Linked DNA regions of [Eubacterium] eligens ATCC 27750. The main gene of each other region encodes a partner of the protein of the gene in region 2 in a complex. Links are inferred from orthologs where the notes say so. Each region holds a gene or a part of one and is shown on either strand. Other genes may lie near its edges.

Evidence for each region.
Region 1: the proteins of secG (region 2) and secY are in contact, whole or in part, in a crystal structure (PDB 5AWW), measured with the Thermus thermophilus proteins. The link is inferred for [Eubacterium] eligens ATCC 27750 from one-to-one orthologs. Residues at the interface, in WP_223903268.1 of Thermus thermophilus: Tyr5, Ile9, Tyr12, Leu13, Ala16, Leu19, Val20, Val23, Leu24, Gln26, Glu27, Pro28, Gln30, Gly31, Ala32, Asp34, Leu35, Met36, Gly37, Gly38, Ser39, Ala40, Asp41, Leu42, Phe43, Ala45, Arg46, Val48, Tyr53, Thr56; in WP_096411648.1 of Thermus thermophilus: Leu14, Gln16, Arg17, Phe20, Ile34, Pro35, Pro37, Ile72, Arg108, Arg109, Asn112, Gln113, Arg116, Ile117, Ile120, Pro145, Gly146, Trp147, Phe152, Phe155, Val156, Val159, Thr160, Val162, Ala163, Gly164, Ala166, Leu167, Trp170, Glu173.

The regions. Positions count from the first base shown.
Region 1 is NC_012778.1:340,132-346,404, forward strand. What follows is about bases 3,380-6,214. They hold secY (preprotein translocase subunit SecY), read left to right. Parts: upstream 3,380-4,054; coding sequence 4,055-5,374; downstream 5,375-6,214. Other genes in these bases: rpmD (50S ribosomal protein L30), read left to right, coding at 3,408-3,590; rplO (50S ribosomal protein L15), read left to right, coding at 3,613-4,053; EUBELI_RS01545 (adenylate kinase), read left to right, coding at 5,495-6,136; EUBELI_RS01550 (KOW domain-containing RNA-binding protein), read left to right, coding at 6,143-6,214. Also shown: rplN (50S ribosomal protein L14), read left to right, coding at 1-272; rplX (50S ribosomal protein L24), read left to right, coding at 284-595; rplE (50S ribosomal protein L5), read left to right, coding at 617-1,156; EUBELI_RS01505 (type Z 30S ribosomal protein S14), read left to right, coding at 1,174-1,359; rpsH (30S ribosomal protein S8), read left to right, coding at 1,412-1,813; rplF (50S ribosomal protein L6), read left to right, coding at 1,910-2,452; rplR (50S ribosomal protein L18), read left to right, coding at 2,470-2,838; rpsE (30S ribosomal protein S5), read left to right, coding at 2,858-3,367; more of EUBELI_RS01550, read left to right, coding at 6,215-6,273. UniProt on the Bacillus subtilis protein: The central subunit of the protein translocation channel SecYEG. Consists of two halves formed by TMs 1-5 and 6-10.
Region 2 is NC_012778.1:1,195,508-1,201,839, forward strand. The notes cover bases 1,331-4,224. They hold secG (preprotein translocase subunit SecG), read right to left. Parts: upstream 2,969-4,224; coding sequence 2,693-2,968; downstream 1,331-2,692. Other genes in these bases: rnr (ribonuclease R), read right to left, coding at 1,331-2,583; gpmI (2,3-bisphosphoglycerate-independent phosphoglycerate mutase), read right to left, coding at 3,097-4,224. In the rest of the region: SsrA-binding protein SmpB, read right to left, coding at 1-444; more of rnr, read right to left, coding at 463-1,330; more of gpmI, read right to left, coding at 4,225-4,647; tpiA (triose-phosphate isomerase), read right to left, coding at 4,769-5,518; EUBELI_RS05760 (phosphoglycerate kinase), read right to left, coding at 5,737-6,332. UniProt on the Bacillus subtilis protein: Involved in protein export. Participates in an early event of protein translocation.

The DNA.
Region 1 (6,273 bases), 850 kb from region 2 along the record:
CAAATATCGGTGATGTAATTGTCGCTACTGTTAAAGAAGCAACACCAGGCGGCGTTGTTAAAAAGGGTGACGTTGTTAAGGCCGTTGTCGTACGTTCAGTAAAGGGCGCACGTCGTAAGGACGGTTCATATATTAAATTTGATGAGAATGCTGCTGTTATAATTAAAGATGATCAGACTCCTAAGGGAACTCGTATCTTTGGTCCAGTAGCCAGAGAGTTAAGAGATAAGAAGTTCATGAAAATCGTATCTCTTGCTCCAGAAGTATTATAGGAGGTACCACAATGTCAGCTGTTAGAATTAAAAAGGGTGATACTGTTAAGGTTATCGCAGGAAAAGACAAAGGCAAAGAGGGCAAGGTATTGTCTGTAAATGCTAAGAATCATACAGCATTAGTTGAGGGCGTTAACATGGTTACAAAGCATGCTAAGCCAAGCGCAGCTAATCAGCAGGGTGGAATTCTCCACCAGGAAGCACCAATCGATATCTCAAATATCGCTTACTCATTAAAGGGTAAGGAAACAAAGATTGGTTATGACTTCAAGGACGGTAAGAAAGTTCGTGTTGCTAAGGCAACTGGCGAAGTTATCGATTAATAAAGGAAGGAGGCAATAATTTTGAGTAGACTTAGAGAATTATACGATAATGAAATTACTAAGAAGATGACTGAGAAATTCGGTTACAAGAACCCAATGATGGTTCCAAAGATCGACAAGATCGTAATTAACATGGGCGTTGGCGAAGCTAAGGAAAATTCAAAGCTTCTTGACATAGCTGTTAAAGAAATGGAAACAATTGCTGGTCAGAAGGCAGTTCTTACAAGAGCTAAGAATTCAATTGCTAACTTCAAGTTAAGAGAGGGTCAGGCAATTGGTTGTAAGGTTACATTAAGAGGAGAGAAGATGTATGAATTCCTTGACAGATTAGTAAACCTTGCATTACCACGTGTACGTGACTTCCGTGGCGTTAGCGCTGATTCATTTGATGGAAGAGGTAACTATGCTTTAGGTATCAAAGAGCAGATTATCTTCCCAGAAATCGAATATGACAAGATTGATAAGGTTAGAGGTATGGATGTAATCATTACAACTACAGCTAAGACTGATGAGGAAGCTCGTGAGTTATTAAGATTATTCAACATGCCATTTAAGAAATAATTAAGGAGGGAAATTCAATGGCTAAGACTTCTATGAAGGTTAAGCAGCAGAGAGCACCTAAGTTCTCTACAAGAGCGTATACACGTTGTACAATATGTGGTCGTCCACATTCTGTTTTAAGAAAATACGGAATCTGCAGAATTTGCTTCCGTGAATTAGCTTACAAGGGACAGATTCCTGGAGTTAAGAAAGCATCTTGGTAAAATCAATTAACGTAGTCCTGGTAACAGGAAACCAGTTAAAATAAGGAGGAAAATTTCAATGACAGATCCAATTGCAGATATGCTTACAAGAATTCGTAATGCAAATACAGCAAAGCACGACACAGTTGATGTTCCATCATCTAAGATGAAGCTTGCAATCGCTAAGATTCTTTTAGACGAGGGTTATATTAAGTCTTATGAGCTCGTTGAGAACGGTAAGTTCAACGATATCCGTATTACATTAAAGTACGGTGCTTCTAAGAATGAGAAGATCATTTCAGGTCTTCAGAGAATCTCTAAGCCAGGTCTTAGAGTATATGCAAACAAGGAAGAACTTCCAAAAGTTCTCGGTGGTCTTGGTGTAGCTATTATATCTACAAACAAGGGCGTTATTACTGACAAGGAAGCTAGAAAGCTCGGCGTTGGTGGAGAAGTTCTTTGCTTCGTTTGGTAATTATTGAACACTTACACACAGGGAAACGGGAATCCTATCCCATCGTAGTTCAGCGTATATGAATGTTTCCCTCATTATAATTAGGAGGTGCACGGCATGTCACGTATAGGAAGAATGCCTATCGCTATCCCAGCAGGAGTTACTGTTGAGATTGCAGAAAATAATAAAGTGACTGTAAAGGGTCCAAAGGGAACTCTTGAGAGAGTTTTACCAGCAGAGATGGACATTAAGCAGGAAGGTTCTGAAATCGTTGTTTCAAGACCAAATGACTTAAAGAAGATGAAGTCATTACATGGACTTACAAGAACACTTATTCATAACATGATTATTGGTGTTACAGAAGGCTATGAGAAGAAGCTTGAAGTTAACGGTGTTGGTTATAGAGCACAGAAGCAGGGTAAGAAGTTAGTTCTTTCATTAGGCTACTCTCATCCAGTTGAGATGGAAGATCCAGAAGGAATTGAAACAGTTCTTGATGGAACAAACATCATCATTGTTAAAGGTATCAGTAAAGAAGCAGTTGGCCAGTACGCAGCTGAAATCAGAGCAAAGAGAGCTCCAGAGCCATATAAGGGCAAGGGTATCAAGTATGCTGATGAAGTTATCAGACGTAAAGTTGGTAAGACTGGTAAGAAATAATTAAAGGAGAAAACATAATGGTTAGTAAGAAATCAAGAACAGTAGTTCGCGAACAGAAGCATAGAAGATTACGTAATCGTTTCAGTGGTACTGCAGAAAGACCACGTTTAGCTGTGTTCAGAAGCAATAATCATATGTATGCTCAGATTATTGACGACACAGTTGGAAAGACACTTGTATCAGCATCAACTCTTGATAAGGAAGTTAAGGCAGAGCTTGAGAAGACAAATAATGTTGAAGCAGCAGCTGCTGTTGGTACAGTCGTAGCAAAGAGAGCATTAGAAAAGGGAATCAAGACTGTTGTTTATGACAGAGGCGGTTTCATTTATGCAGGTAAAATTAAGGCATTAGCAGAGGCAGCTCGTGAAGCTGGCCTTGAATTCTAAGCGGAAGGGAGATTACAGTATGAAACGTACAATAATTGATGCTAGTCAGTTAGAATTAAATGATAATGTAGTATCAATCAAGCGTGTAACAAAGGTTGTAAAGGGTGGACGTAACATGCGTTTTGCAGCATTAGTAGTTGTTGGTGACGGCAACGGACACGTAGGTGCAGGTGTTGGTAAGGCAGCTGAAATTCCAGAAGCTATCCGCAAGGGAAAAGAAGATGCTATCAAACATTTAGTAGAAGTTCCAATCGATGAGAACGGTTCAGTTCCACATGATTTTCTTGGAAAGTTCGGAGGAGCTACAGTATTATTAAAGAGAGCTCCAGAAGGTACTGGTATCATCGCTGGTGGTCCAGCACGTTCAATCCTTGAGCTTGCAGGTATCAAGAATATCCGTACAAAGTCACTTGGATCAAACAACAAGCAGAATGTTGTATTAGCAACAATCGAAGGACTTAAGTCTATGAAGACTCCAGAAGAAGTTGCAAGACTTCGTGGAAAGTCAGTTAGCGAGATCCTTGGTTAATTAAATTGTGATTCCTGCTAAGCAGGAGATGGAGGTTAAAATGGCTGAGAAGTTAAGAATAACTTTAGTTAAGTCTCCAATCGGCGCTGTTCCTAAGCATAGAAAAACTGTTGAAGCTATGGGTCTTACAAAGATGCATAAGACAGTTGAACTTCCAGATAATGCTGCTACAAGAGGACAGATTCAGCAGATTGGTTATATGTTAAAGGTAGAAGAAATCTAATTACAGATAAGGAGGTGCAATGATGGATTTATCTAATTTGAGACCTGCAGAAGGTTCAGTATTAAGCGATAATTTCAGAAGAGGTCGTGGACATGGCTCAGGTAACGGCAAGACAGCTGGTAAGGGTCATAAAGGACAGAAAGCTCGTTCAGGAGCACCAAGACCAGGTTTTGAAGGTGGCCAGATGCCATTATATAGAAGAATTCCTAAGAGAGGATTCACTAACAGAAACCGTAAGGAATTCGTTGCTATTAATGTTAATGTATTAGATCGTTTTGATAACGGTGCAGAGGTTACTGTTGATACATTAATTGAGTCAGGAATCGTTAAAGATCCTAAGGACGGAATCAAGATTCTTGCAAACGGCGAGCTTACAAAGAAGCTTACTGTTAAGGCTAACGCATTCAGTGCTGCAGCTAAGGAGAAGATCGAGGCTCTCGGCGGAACCTGCGAGGTGATCTAATATGTTTAAAACACTTGTAGGCGCTTTTAAGAACAAAGATATAAGAAAAAAGATAATATATACATTATTAATTCTTGTTGTTGTCAGAGTTGGAAGTTTACTTCCAATCCCTGGTGTAGACACCAATTATTTTAGTAGCTTACTTAGTGGAATTAATACTGGTGATTTAAGTTATCTCAGTGCTTTTACAGGAGGTTCATTCGAAAGAATGTCCCTCTTTGCGCTGAGCATAACACCATATATCACATCTTCAATCATTATGCAGCTTCTCACAATTGCAATTCCTAAATTAGAGGAAATGCAGAAAGAGGGAGAAGATGGTAGAAAGAAGATTGCATCGATTACAAGATACGTAACAATTGGTCTTTCTTTAATAGAAAGTATCGCTATGGCGGTTGGCTTTGGTAGAACAGGTCTTATCAAAGATTCAGCACAGCTTAGCACATTACATTATGTAGTATGTATAATCGTAGTTGTAGCTGCACTTACAGCTGGTTCAGCAGTATTAATGTGGCTTGGTGAGCGAATCACTGAAAAGGGTGTTGGAAATGGTATTTCAATTGTACTTTTAATTAATATCATATCAGGTATGCCTAGTGATTTTGCTACATTATATAGCACATTTGTTGCACCAAAGACACCTGCAAAGGGTGTTTTAGCAGCAGTAATAATATTAGCAATTCTTATTGTTATGGTAGTTCTTGTATGCTTCCTTCAGGATGGAGAGAGAAGAATTCCTGTTCAGTACTCTCAGAAGGTCAGCGGTAGAAGAACAGTTGGCGGACAGTCAACAAACATTCCATTAAAGGTTAATACTGCAGGTGTTATGCCAATTATTTTCGCATCATCACTTATGCAGTTTCCAGTTATAATTGCACAGTTATTTGGTAAATCATATGAGTGGACCAGATATCTCAGCTCATCATACTGGTGCAGAGTTGAAGCTCCAAAGTATTCAATTGGTTTATTAGTATACATAGTACTGCTTATAATATTTGCATACTTCTATACATCAATAACATTTAACCCAATTGAGGTAGCTGATAACTTAAAGAAGGCTGGTGGAGTTATCCCAGGAATAACACCTGGTAAGTCTACAAGCGAATATCTTAACAAAATACTTAATTATATCGTATTTATTGGAGCTGTCGGACTTTTAATAATTGCCCTCATTCCAATAATGTGTACAGGATTCTTTAATGCTTCTGTTTCATTCGGTGGAACATCAATTATCATTATTGTTGGTGTTGTACTTGAGACATTAAAGCAGATTGAGTCTCAGATGTGCAATCGTTACTATAAGGGATTCCTCAGTGAGTAATTCTTTATATCACGGATGATATTAGTATAAAATATTGACTTGCCCGGTTTATGCCGGGTAAGTCCTTTGTGTATTATGATTTATTACGAATATTTATGATTTTGGAATGGAGAAAATATTATGAAGATAATTATGTTAGGTGCTCCAGGAGCAGGTAAAGGTACACAGGCTAAGAAGATAGCAGCAAAATATGCTATACCACATATCTCTACAGGAGATATTTTCAGAGCTAATATTAAGAACAATACAGAGCTTGGACAGAAGGCAAAGACATACATGGATAAGGGAGAGCTCGTACCTGATGAATTAGTAGTAGATCTTATCATGGACAGATTCAAGGAAGCGGATTGTGCTAACGGATATGTACTTGATGGATTCCCAAGAACAATTCCTCAGGCAGAGGCACTTGATAAGGCTCTTAGTGCTAATGGAGAGTCAGTTGACTATGCAATCAATGTCGAAGTTCCTGATGAAAATATAATAAACAGAATGTCTGGAAGAAGAGCATGTGTAGGTTGTGGAGCAACATACCATATCCAGTTCAATCCAACAAAGGTTGAAGGAATATGTGATGCATGTGGCGAGAAGCTTATCTTAAGAGATGACGATAAGCCAGAGACAGTAAAGAACAGACTTTCAGTATATCATGAGCAGACACAGCCATTGATTGAATACTATTCAGGAAAGGGTGTACTTAAGGAAGTTGATGGTACACAGCCTATGGATGATGTATTTGCTGCAATAGTTAAGATCTTAGGTTAATCATCTATGAGTGATATAAAGGGATATTTTGCAAGTTCTAAAGCAGGCCATGACAAAGGTACTGTGTATATGATTCTCGAATCTGATGATGTATATGTTTATCTGTCGGACGGTAAATTAAGACCGACAGATAAACT
Region 2 (6,332 bases):
ATCTCTTATCTGGTCTTTCTTTGCAATAGAATCTCTCTTGTCAAAGTTCTTCTTACCTTTTCCAAGACCAATTTCCATCTTCACCTTTCCCTCTTTCAGATATACCTGAAGAGGAACAAGTGTGTAACCTTTAATTGTAAGTTCACCAGTAAGCTTATTAATCTGATTCTTGTGAAGAAGCAGCTTCTTAGGTCTTAAAGGATCTTTATTGAATATGTTTCCCTTCTCATATGGTGTAATATTCATACCTAATACATACACTTCGCCATTCTCAATCTTGATATAAGATTCCTTAATTGAGCACTTACCTGCTCTGATTGATTTAACCTCAGTGCCGTGAAGTACCATGCCCGCCTCGTATTTCTCTTCTATAAAATAATCAAAATAAGCTTTCTTATTGTTCGCTATAAGTCTGTTTCCAGATGCGCTTGTTTTTGATGCCATGTCAGTCTCCATTCTATTCTATGCAAATGCAAAATCAATTGTTCTTAGTATCTTATCGGTGCCTATAACCACAACCTTAACCTTCTGTCCGAGCTTATAACTTCTGTTCCCAAGTTCTCCTACCATCTCATAGTGTTCCTCGTCAAATGTATAGAATCCCTTCATATTATTGATAGAAACCATGCCCTCGATAGTGTTTGGAAGTTCAACATATACGCCCCACGCGGTAACACCCGAAACAACTCCATCAAATGTTTCTCCAACAAACTGTTCCATATACTCAGCCATTTTAAGCTTGTCTGTATCTCTTTCAGCATCTGCCGCACGCCGCTCCATCGCACTTGTCTGGACAGCAACATCCGGTAATATTGCATCATAATGGGCAGCTCTCTTAGGACTTAAACCTCCGTGAAGATTCTCCTTGATAATTCTGTGAATCTGGAGATCAGGATATCTTCTGATAGGCGATGTGAAATGACAGTAATACTTGGCAGCGAGTCCAAAATGTCCTACACATTCAGTAGTATACTTAGCTTTCTTCATAGAGCGGAGTGTCAGTCTGCTTATAAGATTCTCAGCATCAGAACCCTCTATCTCAGAAAGAAGCTTCTGAATCTCCTTAGGTCTTAAATCATCAGTAAGTCTTAATGTATAACCAAAGTTATTAATAAATGTGGCTAACTTACGCATTTTTTCAGGATCAGGATTCTCATGAGTTCTATATAGAAATGGCATATCCTGCCAGAAATAATCCTCTGCAACAGTTTCATTAGCAGCAAGCATAAAATCTTCAATAATCTTAGTTGCTACATTTCTGTCATACGGCTTAATATCAGTCGGGTGGCCATTCTCATCAAGTATAATCTTACTTTCAGGGAAATCAAAATCAACCGAACCTCTTGCAAATCTCTTCTTTCTAAGAAGCTCCGCAGCCTCTTCCATCATATGAAACATTGGAACAAGCTCTTTATACTTCATAATTTCATTAGTATCATTATCTACAAGAATCTTTTTTACGCTTGTATAGCTCATTCTTCTGTCTACATTAATAACAGTTTCACATATTCTATGTCCAACAATATTTCCCTTTTCATCAATATCCATAAGGCAGCTGAGTGCCAGTCTGTCTTCTCCCTGATTAAGTGAACATATCCCATTAGATAACTTATGCGGTATCATTGGAATAACACGGTCTACAAGGTAAACACTCGTACCTCGTTTAAGTGCCTCTTTATCCAGCGCACTTCCCTCTGTAACATAATGACTTACATCCGCAATGTGGACACCTAGATGATATACAGGTCCTTCTTTCGAGATAGATACTGCATCATCTAAATCCTTCGCATCCTCACCATCTATAGTAACCATCTGAACATTTCTTAAATCAACTCGTCCAGCCTTATCCTTTTCACTGACAACATCAGGAATATCATTAATTGCCTTCTTAACTGATTCAGGAAACTCCACTAGTAAATCATATGCCTTGATAATAGACATTATGTCCACACCCGGGTCATCTATATGTCCAAGTACTTCTGTGACCTTCCCCTGTGGATTCTTACTCTGGCTGCCGTAATCACTTATAGAAGCAACTACCTTAGAACCTTCAACCGCTCCATTCATGAATTCCTGCGGTATAAATATATCACAGTTAATCTTTGCATTATCAGGAATAACAAAACCATACGTTCTGTTCTTCTGGAATGTTCCGACAACTTCCTTAACCTCATGCTCAACAATAGCAACAATCTTACCTTCAGCCCTCTTACCGCCATTCTTCTCAGTAGTTATCACAACCTTGACTTTATCATGATAGAAAGCATTCATCGTGTCATTAGCCTTAACAAATATATCATCTTCCCTGTCAGGTATTACTACAAAACCAAAGCCCCTGCTTGTGCTTTCAAATGTTCCGACAAGTGCTACATTTTCAGGCTTCATATACTTACCCTTCTTTGATACACCTATTGTTCCATCTGCAACAAGACTGTCAAGCACTTCCATAAGTTCTGAACGCTTAGCTTTCGGAATATCGAGAAGCATAGCGATTTCTTTAGCTTTCATTGGAACATACAGTTCATTATTAAGAATCATATCAGTAAGCATCTGTCTTCGCTGTTTAAATATATCCTTCTCCATATCCCTTATATCCCTTTCTTACCATTAAAATATCCGAATTTCACCAGATTGCTCGTAAAAGTAAAAAACACTCTTAAGAAATTATCCGTTTCTTAAGAGTGTCCGTAATTTAGAAATTAAAATTAAGTATAACTGCTATAACAATAAAAAGAATTACAAGAATCTTGGTTATCTTAACAAGCTTGCCCTCCATTGAACGGCCCTTGTTCTTACCCCAGTATGAATCAGCAGCACCACTAATTGTTCCTGACAATCCGTTCTGCTTACTTTCCTGCATAAGAATTATTATTGCTAAAGCTATACAAATTACCACAAATACTCCCATTAAACCAATTCTTAATACATCTCCGACAGACATATGAAACAATGGAATTATCTTATTCATACTATCCTCATTCCTGCGCATCATGCGCTTTTTATTACATAATTATGCCAATACGGCAACATAGGTCATTCTATCACAAATAAACATTTTGTGCAAGAAAAATCAATAAATTAATTTCAACCATTCAATTAGTTCTTCTTCACAAGAAGAGACTCACCTGTCATCTCAACTGGTTTCTCAAGTCCCATAATTTCTATAAGTGTAGGAGCGATATCACATAATCTTCCACCCTCACGAAGTGTATAATTCTCATCATAATTAACAAGAATAAATGGAACAGGGTTAGTTGTATGTGCTGTATGTGGAGCTCCTGTTTCGTAATCAATCATCTTCTCAGCATTACCGTGGTCTGCACAGATGAAGAGAACTCCGTCAACATCCTTTACTGCATCTACAGCCTTGCCAACAAGCTCATCAACCTTCTCTACAGCCTTGATTGCTGCTGGGATAACACCTGTATGCCCAACCATATCAGGATTAGCGAAGTTGATAATAATAACATCATATTTGTCAGACTTTATAGCCTCAACTAAGTCCATACCTACTTCCGGAGCACTCATCTCTGGCTTTAAGTCATATGTTGCAACATCCTTAGGTGAGTTAACGAGTAATCTGAACTCATCAACATTAGGGTCTTCAACACCGCCATTAAAGAAGAATGTAACATGTGCATATTTCTCTGTCTCAGCAAGTCTTAACTGCTTCTTTCCATGATTAGCAAGGAATTCACCAAATGTGTTCTTAATAATCTCTTTCTTGAATGCAACCTTCTTGTTAGGGATTGATTCATCATAATCCTTGAAACATACAAATGTTAATGGAATAAATCCTGTCTTTCTTTCAAATCCTGTAAACTTATCATCGCAGAACGCTCTTGTCATCTCTCTTGCACGGTCTGGACGGAAGTTAAAGAATATAACAGAATCATTAGCCTTAACTAATGAAAGTGGCTGACCATCTTTACAGATAACTGTTGGCTCAACGAATTCATCTGTCTTACCATTATCATATGACTCCTGAAGTGCCTGTGTAGCTGACTCGGCCTTAATGCCATCACCTGTTACAAGTGAATCATAAGCCTTTTCTACTCTGTCCCAGTTATTATCTCTGTCCATTGCATAGTAACGACCTGATAAAGATGCGACCTTACCAACTCCGATTTCTGCCATCTTATTCTCAAGTGTCTCAACAAATCCCTTAGCTGAAGCTGGAGGTGTATCTCTTCCGTCAAGGAACGCATGAACATATACTTTAGACACTCCCTGCTGCTTTGCCATCTCTAAAAGTCCATATACATGGCTTAAATGACTGTGAACACCACCATCTGATAAAAGTCCGAAAAGGTGAAGATCCGAATCATTCTTCTTGCAGTTCTCCATTGCCTCAAGTAATTCTTCGTTCTTAAAGAATGTACCATCTTCAATATCCTTAGTAATTCTTGTAAGATCCTGATAAATAATTCTACCAGCACCAATATTCATATGACCAACTTCTGAATTACCCATCTGTCCGTCTGGAAGACCTACAGCAAGTCCTGAAGCATATCCCTTCTGGAACGGGCATTCCTTCATAAGCTTATCCATAACAGGAGTGTTAGCCATAGCAATAGCATTACCCTCTGTTCTATCATTTAAACCATAACCATCAAGTACCATTAAAACTACTGGTTTTTTACTCATAATGTGATTCTCCTTTAAATGTATTCTAATTAATTGCCTATAGCATGATAGCACATTTGTAAAAAAAATCAAAGACCTTGTCTTGAATATTATCATCAAAACAAGGTCTTTTCATGCTTATTTACTTATTATAATTAACTATATCCGCAAAATCCGGCTTGAGACTTGCACCTCCTACCAGTCCACCATCAATATCAGGCTGGGCAAAAAGCTCTGCTGCATTAGAAGCATTAACACTTCCTCCATAAAGAATCCTTATCTGATCCGCTGTTTCTTTATCATATAACTCTTCGAATACAGTTCTTATAAATCCACATACTTCCTGTGCCTGCGCTGTAGTTGCAACCTTTCCTGTTCCAATAGCCCAGATTGGCTCATAAGCAACTATTGTATGAAGCACCTGCTCTTTAGTAACACCAACATATGCTTCTACTATCTGTTCTTTAATGAAATCAAGTGTAATCCCTTTTTCTCTCTGTTCAAGTGTCTCTCCACAACAAAGAATTGGGATAATTCCATGTTCAAGTACCTTATGCATCTTGAGATTAAGCACTGTATTACTTTCATTAAAGTACATTCTTCTTTCTGAATGTCCTATGATAACATGGCTTACCCCGGCATCAACAAGCATCTCAGGCGATAACTCACCGGTAAATGCTCCTTTCTCCTGATAATATACATTCTCTGCACCAATATGTATATTAGATCCTTTCACTGCCTCCACTACAGGTACAATGTCAATAGATGGTACACAGAACACAACATCAACATCCGGATTATTAACATTCGGTCTCAATTCAGTAACGAGCTTAACTGCCTGGCTTGGTGTCATATTCATCTTCCAATTGCCTGCTATTACTTTTCTTCTCATTCTACGCCTCCCCACAGGAAATTATCCATAATAACATATATATGGACAATCCTATTAAATTATTCCGATATAACTATCCTAGTAAAATAGATAATAGCATACTTTGGTACATATTTCAAGTATAGTTTGTGAAATAAATAACAAAAAATCCAGACCCTACTTAACAAAAATAAGGTCCGGATTAAAATATAATTATATAACTATGTCAGTAAAATTAATTACTTATCGTTAGCTGCAACTACGCCTGGAAGTTCTTTACCTTCAAGGAATTCAAGAGATGCTCCACCACCTGTAGAGATGTGTGTCATCTTATCTCCAAATCCTAAGTTGTTAACAGCAGCTGCTGAATCACCACCACCAATGATTGTTGTAGCATCTTTAAGCTGTGCAAGTTCTTCTGCAACAGCAATTGTTCCTGCTGCGAAATTAGGGAATTCAAATACTCCCATTGGTCCATTCCATACTACAGTCTTGGCATCCTTTAAAGCTTCCTTGTAAAGCTCACATGTCTTAGGTCCAATATCCATACCCATGTCATCATCTGCCTGATGTCCTGCTTCTACGACATGTGAAGGAGAATCATTGCTGAATTCCTTAGCTACAACTGTATCGATAGGAATAAGCATTTTAACGCCCTTTTCTTCAGCCTTCTTCATCATTTCCTTAGCAAAATCAAGATAATCATCCTCTACTAATGACTTACCTACATTACCACCATGTGCCTTCTGGAATGTATAAGACATACCACCACCGATAATAAGTGTGTCAACCTTATCAAGAAGATTATTGATAACTGAAATCTTAGAAGAAACCT